One region of the Shewanella sp. MM_2022_3 genome, then DNA from elsewhere that is predicted to be linked to it. Evidence: predicted binding sites of a transcription regulator. Region 1 holds the regulator's gene; each other region holds the start of a gene.

Region 1 (4,290 bases):
CCACAACTTGAGTAAGTGGCATAGATTACCGCTTAAAAAGCAAGAAGATATTATCGGTCGTACCAAGCAAGACAACATCGAATACGAGTCGGAAGATAAGCCATTAACCAGCCATATCAAGCGGGTAAACCTCAAGGATGAAAACGGCAAGTCCATCGAGATTTTGCGCCAGAGCATGCCTTACGGCTCGCTCAAAGAACAAGGTTTGATGTTTATTTCAACCTGCCGCACACCGGATCACTTCGAGAAGATGCTCCATAGCATGGTGTTTGGTGATGGTGCGGGTAATCACGATCACTTGATGCACTTTACCAGTGCGTTAACTGGCTCGTCGTTTTTCGCCCCAAGCTTAGATTTTTTGATGCAATTCGATAATTAACCCTTAGCAAATCGCGACTAAACGCACTGAGCCTTAAGCCTCAGTGCGTTTTTGTTTGTGGGCTTAACTCGCCGCTGTCCACTTATTGATATCGAGCCGCCATTGCTGAGCGGTAAAATCGATAAAGGCGCGCACTAGCGCTTGTTGGTAGCTGCGAGATAAGTACACGGCCCAGAGGGTTTGGCCTGGTGCCGTGTATTCGGGGAGCACTTCTTGCAGTTGACCGCTGGCCAGATATTGATTAGCTAAGTCACAGGGCAAGTAGGCAATGCCATGCCCGCGCAACGCGGCGCTGACCAGCACTCCCATTTCATTGGCCATCAGATTCCCCATAGGTTTTATCCGCTCACTCTGTTGCTCCTTGAGTAGCTGCCAATGTTGCTGCGAGCTATGGATAAGGCAATTATGGTTGAGCAGATCGTTAGGGACGGTTAACGGCTCGGCTTGAGCCAAGTAACTGGGCGCGGCGCACAGCACAGCATCTATGCTCATCAATTTACGGGCAATCAAATTCTCATCGGGCTGCTCGGTATAGCGCAGTGCCACGTCCACCCGCTCATCCACTAATTGAGCAAAACTGTCCGACATTAACAGCTGAATATTGACCTTAGAGTGCAATTTTATAAAGCGATCGACCACATCAAACAGACTGTGCTGCCCAAGTCCGACGGGTGTGGCAATACGAATACTGCCGACTAATTCAGTGTTATGACTATGGGCGCGGCTTTCCATTGCGGCGACTTCACTCAGCACCCGCTGACAATATTGCAGGGCTTCTTCACCCTGTAAGGTCAGGCTAACGCTGCGGGTGGTGCGGTGTAGCAGGCGTAAACTGAGCCACTGCTCAATTTCTTGAATATGGCGAGAAACCTGTAAACGACTGAGATCGAGGTGTTCTGCGGCCTTAGTAAAGCTGCCACAGTTAGCCACTTCGATAAAGCTACGCATGGCGGCGATTTTATCCATATATAATTACACCCATTAGTATCTCAATCTGAAACAATCCTGCTCATTTATCGATATTTATCACGCTAAGTATCGCAAGTAAACTGGTCTCAATTTAAATCAGCAGTGAGACTTATCAAATGAAAATTGCAGTATTAGGTGCATCAGGTTGGATTGGCGGAACCATTTTAAATGAAGCCTTAAGCCGTGGTCATGACGTCGTTGCCTTAGTGCGTGACCCAAGCAAGCTTGGTGAAACGGCGGCAGAAGTGCGTAGTGTTGACCTGACTCAGCCATTAACCGCTGAAACCTTTGCAGGCGTGGATGTGTTAATTGCTTCAGTGGGCGGCCGCGCTGAGCAGAATCACGGCTTAGTGGCGAAAACAGTTAATAATCTATTAGCCGTATTGCCACAGGCTAAAGTGCCACGTTTATTGTGGGTCGGTGGGGCAGGTAGTCTAGAAGTGGCACCGGGAGTAACTTTGGTTTCAAGCCCAGATTTCCCGTCTGCCTATAAGGATGAAGCTCTGGCTCAAGGTGAGGCATTGAAGGCATTTCGCGCCGCCAACACCACTGTTAACTGGACTTTTGTCAGCCCAGCGGCAGAGATCTACCCTGGTGCAAGTGAAGGCTCTTACCGTTTAGGTGGCGATAGCTTCTTTACCGATGCAAATGGCCGCAGCCGGATTTCGGTGAGTGATTACGCCAAAGCCATGCTCGATGAAGCAGAAAAAGCGGCGCATCCCAATCAAAGGATCAGTGTGGCTTACTAAGGCTGAGGAGTTTCGGCTAAATACTGTAACGTAAGTGGGACACAAGCCCTGAAATTAGGCTAATGCTGGACTGAAAAGCGTACAGTGGAAATAGAACAGGTCAGCAAGCTGACCTGTTTTTTTATTCTGCGTAATTGAATAAAGATTTGATGGTTTCCAAGGTATCGGCGATATCTTGAATGCTAGATGGACAAATAAAGATCGTATCGTCACCCGCAATGGTTCCCAAAATCCCTTCAGGTTTACCGATGGAGTCTAACAAACGAGCAATTAATTGTGCGGCGCCTGGGCTAGTGCGGACAACAATCATCGCTTGGTTATGGTCAACATCGAGTACTAAATTCTTTAACGGGCTGCCCGCAGTGGGCACGCCTAATTCGGCAGGTAAGCAATAAACCATCTCCTGCTTAGCGTTGCGAGTGCGCACGGCACCGAACTTGCTGAGCATACGAGACACTTTAGATTGGTTTATATTAGTAAAGCCTTCTGCTTGCAAGGCGGTGACGATTTCACTCTGGGAGCCAAAGCGCTCCTCTTTTAAAATCGCCTTAAAAATTCTAACAAGGTCATCCTGATTCTTGGTCGTTTGCATAGTCTTATTCTTTATTCAAAAAAACAGGCTTATTCTGAATAGTTTTGGTTAAACTGTCAACAAATAACCACAATGACTGAATAAAAATGCAATTAACTCACTTCGTGCTAATTCATTTATAAATGTATTTGTTGAACTAGAGTAAATATTCAACATTGCAACGCGCTGTTTTAGTAAATCTTTGAATCAACGACTAAGGGATAATTGAAATTAGCGTGACATTCCAGTAATGTGACGCCAACGCAAAATAGATCCATGTCACAATATCCGAGAAATAACGGAGATAACTATGAAAGTTGCTGTACTTGGTGCTGCTGGTGGTATCGGCCAGGCTCTTGCCCTACTGTTAAAAACTCAATTACCTGCGGGTTCTCAACTGTCTCTATACGATATCGCACCGGTAACTCCGGGTGTTGCGGTTGACTTGAGCCATATCCCAACTGCGGTTGAAATCAAAGGTTTTGCTGGTGAAGATCCAACGCCTGCCCTCGTGGGTGCTGACGTTGTGCTTATCTCTGCTGGTGTTGCACGTAAGCCTGGTATGGATCGTTCAGATCTGTTCAATATCAACGCAGGTATCGTTCGCAACCTGATCGAGAAAGTGGCTGTTACTTGCCCTAAAGCGCTCGTGGGTATTATCACTAACCCAGTAAACACTACAGTTGCTATTGCTGCTGAAGTGCTGAAAAAAGCAGGTGTTTACGATAAGAACCGTTTATTCGGCGTGACCACTCTGGACGTTATCCGTTCTGAGACTTTCATCGCTGAATTAAAAGGCTTAAACGTTGCTGACGTTAAAATCAACGTGATCGGCGGCCACAGTGGCGTGACTATTCTGCCATTACTGTCTCAAGTTGAAGGCGTGACTTTCTCTGATGAAGAAGTCGCTTCTTTAACTAAACGTATCCAAAACGCGGGTACTGAAGTGGTTGAAGCTAAAGCCGGTGGCGGCAGCGCGACGCTGTCTATGGGTCAAGCGGCATGCCGTTTCGGTATGTCTCTGGTTCGTGGTCTGCAAGGCGAAGCTAACATCGTTGAATGTGCTTACGTTGACGGCGGCAGCGAGCACGCTGAATTCTTCGCTCAACCAGTATTGTTAGGCAAAAACGGTATCGAAAAAGTACTGCCTTACGGTGAAGTGAGCGCATTCGAAGCTAACGCCCGTGATTCTATGTTAGATACGCTGAAAGGCGATATCAAACTAGGCGTTGATTTCGTTAAGTAATTCTTCTGAATTATGAGAAAACGGAGCCGAATGGCTCCGTTTTTTTATGCTTTAAACTTTGTTCTCTAAACAGGGGTTCTTAATCTTGAGTCTCGCTATTTAGGCAGTTGGCATTGGCTGTCACAGCGAGCTTTACCCGTCAGTAGATAGGAAATACGGTATCTGTGCTTGGCGAATCTCAGGTAGCACCAATCCGCAATAGGTTTGATAAGCGGTAAGCGTAGCACTTGTACCCAAGGGCGAGTGCCTGTGAGCGCCCATGCTTTGCAAGTGACATCGAGCCCGAGCAGCACTTGGCCGGAGGCGGTTTCGCCATGGAGAATGGTATTGGCGTAGTCTTTATCGATATAGCTGAATCTTGAGCTGAAATTGTCAG
Region 2 (4,290 bases), on a different contig from region 1:
GGTTTCAAACAGCGGCACAACGCGCATTGGATGAGTACAGCCAGTTTCTTTGAGCAGTAATAATACGGTTAACACATCTGAAGGCTTGCTCGCCATCGAGATCACATAGGAGCCCAACGCCTTAGCAGGATGTTTAGCAATTAAGCGGCAAGTGTTAAGCACTTCGGCTACATCGGCGGAAGGTTGCCAGTTGCTCGGGATCAGCGGACGACGGTTACTGAGTTCACGCAGTAAGAAGGCTTGTTTTTCGGTTTCATCCCAATGATTAAAGTCACCCATACCTAGATAACGGGTTAATTCTGCAAGTACATCGCAGTGACGGCCGGCGTCTTGGCGAATGTCGAGCCTAAGCATATGAATACCAAAACAAGCGAGGCGGCGTAAAATGTCGAGTAGTAAACCGTTAGCAATCAAACGCATGCCGCAGTCACATAAACTCTTATACAGCATCTCTAGCGGCGCTTTAAGATCGCTTTCTTGCCAAATCAGCGTCGACTTATCCACTTCAGGATTGTGGCCCTCAATGCGGGCATTTAAGTAATCTATGGTGTCACGCAGTTTTTGTCTTAATGAGCGCAGCACAAAACGATAGGGTTCGCAGCTATTGTTGGTATAAGCCTTTAATTCATCATTGGCTTCTTCCATTGACAGTTCACCCACTAGCAACACTATATCCTTGAGGAATAAACGTGCCGCAGCATGGCGATTACGGTCTAACACTTCTTGGGTAACTTTGGCGGTCACAAAGGGGTTACCGTCGCGATCACCACCCATCCAGCTTGAGAAGCGCACCGGTGCAATATCGATAGGCAATTGCTGGCCAGTGCGCTCTTGTACTTGATCGTTGAGCTGCCTTAAAAAGTCGGGGACGGCGTGCCAGAGAGATTCTTCAATCGTCGATAATCCCCAGCGGGCTTCATCCACTGGCGTTGGGCGCTCACGGCGAATTTCATTGGTGTGCCAGATCTGAGCAATTAACTGACGCAGACGCAGATTAATTTGGCGACGTTCTCTATCGGATAATTGATCGTTTTCTTGCTCGGCGAGGCAATCCACAATCGCCGCATATTTTTGGATCAGTGTGCGGCGAGAGATTTCCGTTGGATGTGCGGTGAGGACTAAGTCGATATCAAGCGTCTTTAAGCAATCCAACATCTTAGTTTGATCGATACGGCCATTAAGCATACGGCCAAGCAACTGTTCGACCGGATCCGGTACACAAACCAGCTCATCACAGTTACGGCTAATAGTATGAAATTGTTCGGATAAGTTTGCTAGGTTGAGGAATTGGTTGAAGGCTTTGGCAAAAGGCACTAACTCTTCATCGGGGAGTGCGGTCAGCAGTTCTAGCATTTGCTCCCGTGCCGCCTCATCGCCACGGCGGGAATCTTTTGCAAGTTTACGAATTTGCTCAACCTTCTCGAGGAAAGAATCACCGAGGTGGGTGCGCATTGTATCGCCAAGGATCTGCCCTAACATACTCACGTTTGATCTTAACGACGCATACATGTCGGTCACATTGTCTGCCACATTACCTGCCATAGTTACTCCGAATAGAAAAACATCAAAATCCGCTTTGTATTAGCCCGCTAGCACAATACCCACCACAGAGGGCAATGGTCAACAGCAGAACTTATAACTTATACGACTGGCTTATCTGATATGCAACTAATCACGATAATTGTTGAAGAATATTCAATATAAATGCGAGCTAACGCAATATTTTATTATGTTTAGCCAAAGTGAATATGAACTGCATTATTTTGGCTTTGCGTACATGTATATCAGGTGTTAATAAAAAGGACTGATTTTTCAGTCTTTCATCCATAGATAACTGAGTTATAAAGAAGTTAGTGAGGTATTGTGTCATTTGCTAAGCGTGCTTGAACGAAGATTAAAGATAAAATTTAATAAAAATATATATTCACATATATTGCATAAATAGATCTTTGTGGTAGTCTAGCCTGCAGTTGAGATGAGTCACCCATTGTGACCTGTAGAGTAAATATCATGATGTATAGCGTTAAGCCGTCAGTGAATAAAATAACGAGCCATTACGATTTCCCACGACGATAGTCCTGTCATCATAGATATGCGCTGTTGCGTATACGCTATTCATCTATTCTTTAAGTCTCTTTGATTTGGTTTATAAAAATACATATGAAAAATATCGCCATTATCGGCGCCAGTGGTTACACAGGTGCACAACTCACTGCTTTAGTCCATGCGGAGTCTGAATTATCAATTCAAGGCCTGTATGTCTCTGAAAATAGTTTAGATAAAGGTAGAGCTTTAGCAGATTTGTACCCTGTCTACAGCCACATTGACTTAGCTCTGTCACCATTGACTGAAGAAGCGAAGACTAAGATCGTCGCCGAGGCGGATGCCGTGGTGTTGGCGACCGAGCACTCGGTGAGTTTGCATTTAGCGGCTTGGTTCTACAACCAAGGTTTAGCCGTGTTTGACTTAAGCGGTGCCTATCGTTTCAGTGATGTGGCGCAGTACCCTAAGTGGTACGGTTTTGAGCACGAATATCCCGAGGTGCTAGCCAAGGCTGTTTATGGTCTTGCCGAGTGGAATGCCAAAGAAGTGGCTGCGACTAAGATGATTGCCGTGCCAGGTTGTTACCCAACAGCATCATTAACCGCTTTGAAACCATTAAAGAATTTACTGACCTCCGCCTATCCGGTGATCAATGCGGTCAGCGGTGTGACGGGCGCGGGCCGTAAGGCACAGCTGCATACCAGTTTTTGCGAAGTGAGCCTCACACCCTACGGCGTATTAGGCCACAGACATCAACCCGAAATTGCCACTCAACTGGGGCAAGAGGTGATCTTCACGCCGCACCTTGGCAACTTCAAGCGCGGCATTTTAGCAACCATCACGGTACAGCTAAAACCGGGCACCACCACCGCCGATGTGGCTGCGGCATACAGTGTGTATGACCAAGCCCCGCTGGTGACGGTGAAACAGAACCAGTTCCCGAAAGTAGATGATGTAGTGCTGACTCCGAATTGCCACTTAGGTTGGAAGTTTGATGAGAACAGTGGCTACTTAGTGGTTGCCAGTGCCATCGACAATTTGATGAAAGGCGCGGCGAGCCAAGCCCTGCAATGCATAAAGATTCACTTTAACCTTTAACCGTTCATCCTTATTTAAGAGAGTCGTCAAGATGTCTACCAACAACTCAGTATTAGTTCTTAAAGTCGGCGGCGCCCTGCTGCAGTGTGAAATGGGGATGGCGCGTTTAATGGATACCGCCGCAGTAATGATCGCAAATGGTCAGCAGGTGCTGATGGTGCATGGCGGTGGCTGTTTGGTCGATGAGCAATTAGCCGCAAACGGCATGGAAACCGTCAAGTTAGAAGGCCTGCGGGTGACCCCGCCTGAGCAAATGCCGATTATTGCCGGTGCACTGGCTGGCACATCAAACAAGATCCTCCAAGGCGCAGCGACAAAAGCTGGGATTGTGAGTGTGGGCATGAGCTTAGCCGATGGCAACACGGTATCGGCCAAGATTAAAGATGAGCGTTTAGGGTTAGTGGGCGAGGTTTCTCCTAAGGACGCCACTTACCTTAAGTTTATTTTGTCCCAAGGCTGGATGCCGATTTGTAGCTCAATTGCCATGATGGACGATGGCCAAATGCTGAACGTGAACGCTGACCAAGCGGCGACGGTATTAGCTAAGTTGGTCGGTGGCAAGTTGGTGCTGTTATCGGATGTGTCTGGCGTACTCGATGGTAAAGGTCAATTAATCCCTTCATTGAATGGTAAGCAGATTGCCGAGTTGGTTAAGCAAGGCGTGATCGAAAAGGGAATGAAAGTAAAAGTTGAAGCTGCGCTCGAAGTGGCGCAGTGGATGGGGCAGGCGGTTCAAGTGGCCTCATGGCGTGATGCAAGCCAATTAGTCGCATTAGCAAAAGGTGAGGCCGTGGGCACACAAATCCAACCATAAGCGGAGTAGGTTATGAAGCATTTACTATCGATAAAAGAGTTAACCCAGCAGCAGTTGCTGGATCTGATTACCTTGGCAAAGACGATTAAAGCGAATCCCGCTGAGTATCGTCATGCACTGGACGGTAAGAGTGTGGTGATGTTATTTGAAAAGCCATCTCTGCGTACTCGTGTTAGCTTCGATATCGGTATTAACAAGCTTGGCGGCCACTGTTTATACCTAGACCAGCAAAATGGTGCCTTAGGTAAGCGGGAATCGGTCGCTGACTTTGCTTCTAACCTGTCCTGTTGGGCCGATGCCATTGTGGCGAGAACGTTCTCCCACACGACTATCGA
Region 3 (4,290 bases), on a different contig from region 1:
ACCACCCATAACAAGCGGTTGCAACGCCGCTACAGCGCTTCGCGCTTACAAACTGCGGTTGAACCGAACGTTATGCCTAGGGAGCTGTGATGAAGTTTTTAGCTGTCATAGCCATCTTGTTCTCTCTTCATGCGGAAGCAACTGAAGAGAAATTGCTGTGCGAACATAGAGAATTGCTTATTGAGCCAGATATGCAAATGAAGGAAAGTTTTTTCACTGAAAGTAATGCGGAGTCAGCTAAATCTGAATTAGAGAAGCTTGATTTAAGCAGCAATGATTTGATGATTCAGTTCGCCATTGAAAACAACAGCCGAATTGTGCGTGGCTATAAACTGCGAGCCAGAGCTATCGAGTCCGACAATAAGGAAGATATCAAATCTTTCTGCGATTTCTATGTGTCTGAGGCTTTCTATCACGACTAAAGGCAAACAAGGCGCAGTAACACGCAACTTACAAACTGCTATAGTACTTGGCGTTAATCCATAGAAATTTTTATCCGAAACTGACGAGTTAGAGTTAAGGCTTCAACTAGGAAACTGTCCCAAAACATGCTGCGTATTTCTTTTTAAAACTTACAGATTACGCCAACGCTAAATAGGTGAGCCATGGAGGTTTGCGAGACGACCGTCCGCCCCATGGCCGCTTTTTGGCATCCATGCCATCGCGGCATTCGTGAATCCATTCACATCAGACGGCGGTCGAGCATCCAAGGATGGACTTGCTGCGTGTCGGAGAGAGAATGCCATGGCTCACCAAAAGCCAGCACTTAGAGAATTAAACGGCCAAACTTTATCTTTCAGCAGTAGTATCCAGAAATTCTAAATGACTTCCTGTAAAACTGAGTTATATGGTGGCGAGTGGAATTTGTACGACTAACCCACACTCAACGAAGTAATCAAAACTGTCTGTTCGTGTATGAGTTGAGTGTATAAGTGAGTACAAAAAAGGGGAGTCAGTTAAATCTGACTCCCCTTGATATTTTAGGTGATGTTGCGCTTAGAACAGCAGGTGAGCCACGCCGGCAATTACTGGCAGAGTCACTAAGGTACGCAGTACGAACACGACAAATAGCTCAACAAAATTCACTGGGATCTTACTGCCAATCAGCAGTGCGCCCACTTCGCTCATGTAAATCAGCTGGGTTACGGATAACGCGGCAATCACAAAGCGGGTCATATCCGATTCGATAGAGCTGGCTAAAATCGACGGAATAAACATATCGGCAAAGCCAACAACGATGGTTTTAGAGGCTTCGGTGGCTTCAGGGATATGCAGCAGTTCCAGTAACGGAATAAACGGCATACCTAAGTAATTGAAGATGGACGTATGCTCGGCGATGATCAGCGCCGTGGTACCAATGGCCATTACTACAGGGAGAATGCCAAATATCATATCGATAACGTTTTTAATACCTTCATTTAAGACGGCTTTGATACCACCAGCACTGGCCGCTTTCTCGAGCGCTTTATCAAAGCCCCAAGAGAGTGCGCCGTGTCCTGCGGGGATCATCTCATCATCAGGTTGACGTGGCGTATCGTCGATATAGTTATCTTTTTTCCACGACAGTGGCGGCAGCTTAGGCACAATCACGGCGGCCGCAAAACCCGCTAAACACACGGTCAGGTAGAAGGGCACAAACATATGCTCTAACTTTACCTGTGAGATCACTACTAAGCTGAAGGTAATTGACACCGCCGAGAAGGTGGTACCGATAACCGCGGCTTCCCTTTGGGTGTAAAAACGCGCTTCGTATTGCTTGCTGGTCAGCAGGATCCCAACGCTACCATCACCTAACCAAGAGGCCATACAGTCGATGGCGCTGCGACCTGGCAGGTTAAACACGGGGCGCATCACTTTGGTCAGCAGGGTGCCAAATAGCTCTAATAGACCGAAGTTTAATAGCAGTGGCAGCAACATACCGGCGAAGATAAACACCGAGAAGAGTACCGGTAACAAATCGTTCAGTACTAAGGCGCCAGTGCTTGAAGAGTTAATCGCTTCGGGGCCAATGCCAAAGTAGGTCAGCACGATAAAGACAGCGCCAACGACACGGGTGGTAAGCCACAGCGGGCTGATATTGAGTAAACCATTGAGGAAGTGATTGTTCAGCACAAACTTAGGTTTGAGTAACTTTGTCAGCACAGAGGCAAAGGCCATGGCGACAACAATCACAGTCACGATTAAGGTTAATACATCGCTTAACACGCTTTGCAGTGCTTTAGAGATGATTGCGATGGGAATAGTTATCGCATCGTTATAGCTGATAGGGGTCATAAACAGCAGCAGACCGATCAGCGAAGGGACGATAAAGGTGAGTATCGTCTTAATGTTGCGGTTTTTATGTTCAGTAGCCAATGGTGTACACCTTAAAGTACGAGTCGCACAAATAAACTTGAATAAATGCTCTCTCAAAACCGCATTCTTTGCTGGGGTGAGGTGCATTTTAATTCAACTCAAAATCGAGAAGGGGGAAGATTACTCGCTTAGCGCCGCTATGTAAAACGATTCGGAAATTTGTTTGAGATAAGCAGCAAAATAGCATAGTTATTTGGGCGATTTCTAATGGATGATTTTTGATGTTGCCTACTTTTTTAGTTGTTTAAATTTAATTTAATCATGGCGTTACGTCATGCTGTTGCGGGTTGTTTATCGGGTTGTTTTATTCTTGAGGATGTTCACTTCTTGGCGATGTTTTGTTGAAAACTTTCCCAGTGGATCTTCACTAAATACGCTTTTAGATGATTTTTTACCCATTAATGGTAAAAGGGCTTCAAACGTCGCGGACCCAATGTGAGCGGGATAACAGTAGCTGTAACGGTGAGGTTGTCTTCTGTAACAAAATAGAGTGAGCTGAATTGTTTGTGAGTATTTATTCAGTTTTGACTGCAGATTTGCATATGTTTTATTGAATAATGACTTAGCACGGGATTTTCATATGATGACTAAAAAATCGTTAATAGTGATGAAATAAAATTTTACGCTAAAGAGGATTCGTGCCGCTTTAATTCTTTTTAATTCCATGTAAGTTAGTACTACTTTGGTTTGGCTAAATTATCCATGACTGTTATAAAAATGAATATGGCAACAAGGGGCTCGGCACTTGCCACTAAGTTTGGTTTTCTTGGTATTTTTGGATTGATGCTGGGGATCTGTGTGGCGGTATTCGGATTTGATTATTCTGAAACACGCTCCTTCAATTTTTTAAATCATACACTGAGTGAATTGGGAACCTATGGCCATTCTAGCTTTGCCGTGGTGCTCAATGGCGGTTTATTTTTTGGCAGTTTAAGCGTTGTTTTTTATTGTCTTTCCTCCCTACAGACTGTAAGCGGGTTTTGGGGATATCCTTTCTTTTGCGCTCTAGCACTGACGTTTTTAGCCTTAGCCTGTGTTGGGCTATTTCCAGTCAATGTGTATCACTTGCATATCCTCGCACTTAAATGGTTTTTCTACTTTGGCAGCTTAAGTGCAATTTGTTATCTACTATGGGTGGGATTCGGCTCGCAGCACCGTCAGCGCTTGACGATATTATTAGCGCTGTTGGTATTGCTCAGTATGATGACTTTTCTCTATGTGCCGCTGTTAGCATTGGGCTTAACGGAAGGAGACAGACCTTTCTATCAAGAAATGGTACTGCAATTGCCAAGGCCCGATTTATGGTGGCCTGCATTGCTGGAATGGATTGGGCTTGGGAGTCTATTAAGTTGGACGGTGGCGCTGCTATTAACGCCACCATCATGTATCCCCACATTGACCCAGCAGCAAACGCTTGAGTGAAGTAGGCTATGTCTTTTATCTGACCAAGGATTTTAGCCCTGCTTCGCCAAACCAGTAGCCATTACAGTGCTCATCGCTAAGAGGAAACTGAGCGTCCGTTGCCTTGCTAGTTAACGCCTCGACCAGCGCATCGGCTTTAGTGATACAGGCTACGCTGCTGGGCGAAACCCGAAACACATCTACGCCAACCTTTATCATTTCATTGATTTTGCTGCGTAAATCGACACAGCTGGCCGACTGGGTTTGAATGCCATTTAACCTCAGTAAAGGTTGCGCCTCTTGCGTCTGCGCTAGTAAACCCTTGCTGTATTGGCGGCAAACGGTTTCGCAGCTGTCCTTCGACAAATGTCGATGCCTAGCGGTAAAGCAACGCGCCGAGTGGGCGAGCGGCAAGTAGCCATGGCCGAGCACTTCAACTTCGAATGCGGGCCTGTGCGCGACCACTTGGCTCAGCCAAGCCTTTGACAGTTCTACTGGCATCACAAAGCGCTGCATACCAAAGCGCTGCAAAAT

The links. The regulator ArgR, encoded in region 1, controls arginine synthesis, uptake and breakdown. The targets are predictions, from matches to a motif close to ANTGAATANNTATTCANT.
Region 2: the regulator ArgR is predicted to act here: its motif matches at 1,912-1,929, upstream of argC (N-acetyl-gamma-glutamyl-phosphate reductase).
Region 3: the regulator ArgR is predicted to act here: its motif matches at 2,436-2,453, upstream of MMG82_RS03145 (YjiH family protein).

The regions. Positions count from the first base shown of each region.
Region 1 is NZ_JAKZGV010000021.1:48,260-52,549, forward strand. Features, by position in the region: gene MMG82_RS12425 (Dyp-type peroxidase) at 1-379, shown strand, start outside; gene MMG82_RS12430 (LysR family transcriptional regulator) at 443-1,345, opposite strand; gene MMG82_RS12435 (NAD(P)-dependent oxidoreductase) at 1,465-2,097, shown strand; gene argR (transcriptional regulator ArgR) at 2,219-2,689, opposite strand; gene mdh (malate dehydrogenase) at 2,979-3,914, shown strand; gene MMG82_RS12450 (DUF393 domain-containing protein) at 4,010-4,290, opposite strand, start outside.
Region 2 is NZ_JAKZGV010000005.1:177,881-182,170, reverse strand. Features, by position in the region: gene ppc (phosphoenolpyruvate carboxylase) at 1-1,542, opposite strand, end outside; gene argC (N-acetyl-gamma-glutamyl-phosphate reductase) at 2,161-3,141, shown strand; gene argB (acetylglutamate kinase) at 3,173-3,955, shown strand; gene MMG82_RS05345 (ornithine carbamoyltransferase) at 3,968-4,290, shown strand, end outside.
Region 3 is NZ_JAKZGV010000003.1:159,025-163,314, reverse strand. Features, by position in the region: gene MMG82_RS03155 (hypothetical protein) at 1-11, shown strand, start outside; gene MMG82_RS03150 (hypothetical protein) at 90-422, shown strand; gene MMG82_RS03145 (YjiH family protein) at 997-2,355, opposite strand; gene MMG82_RS03140 (DUF998 domain-containing protein) at 3,058-3,777, shown strand; gene MMG82_RS03135 (U32 family peptidase) at 3,793-4,290, opposite strand, start outside.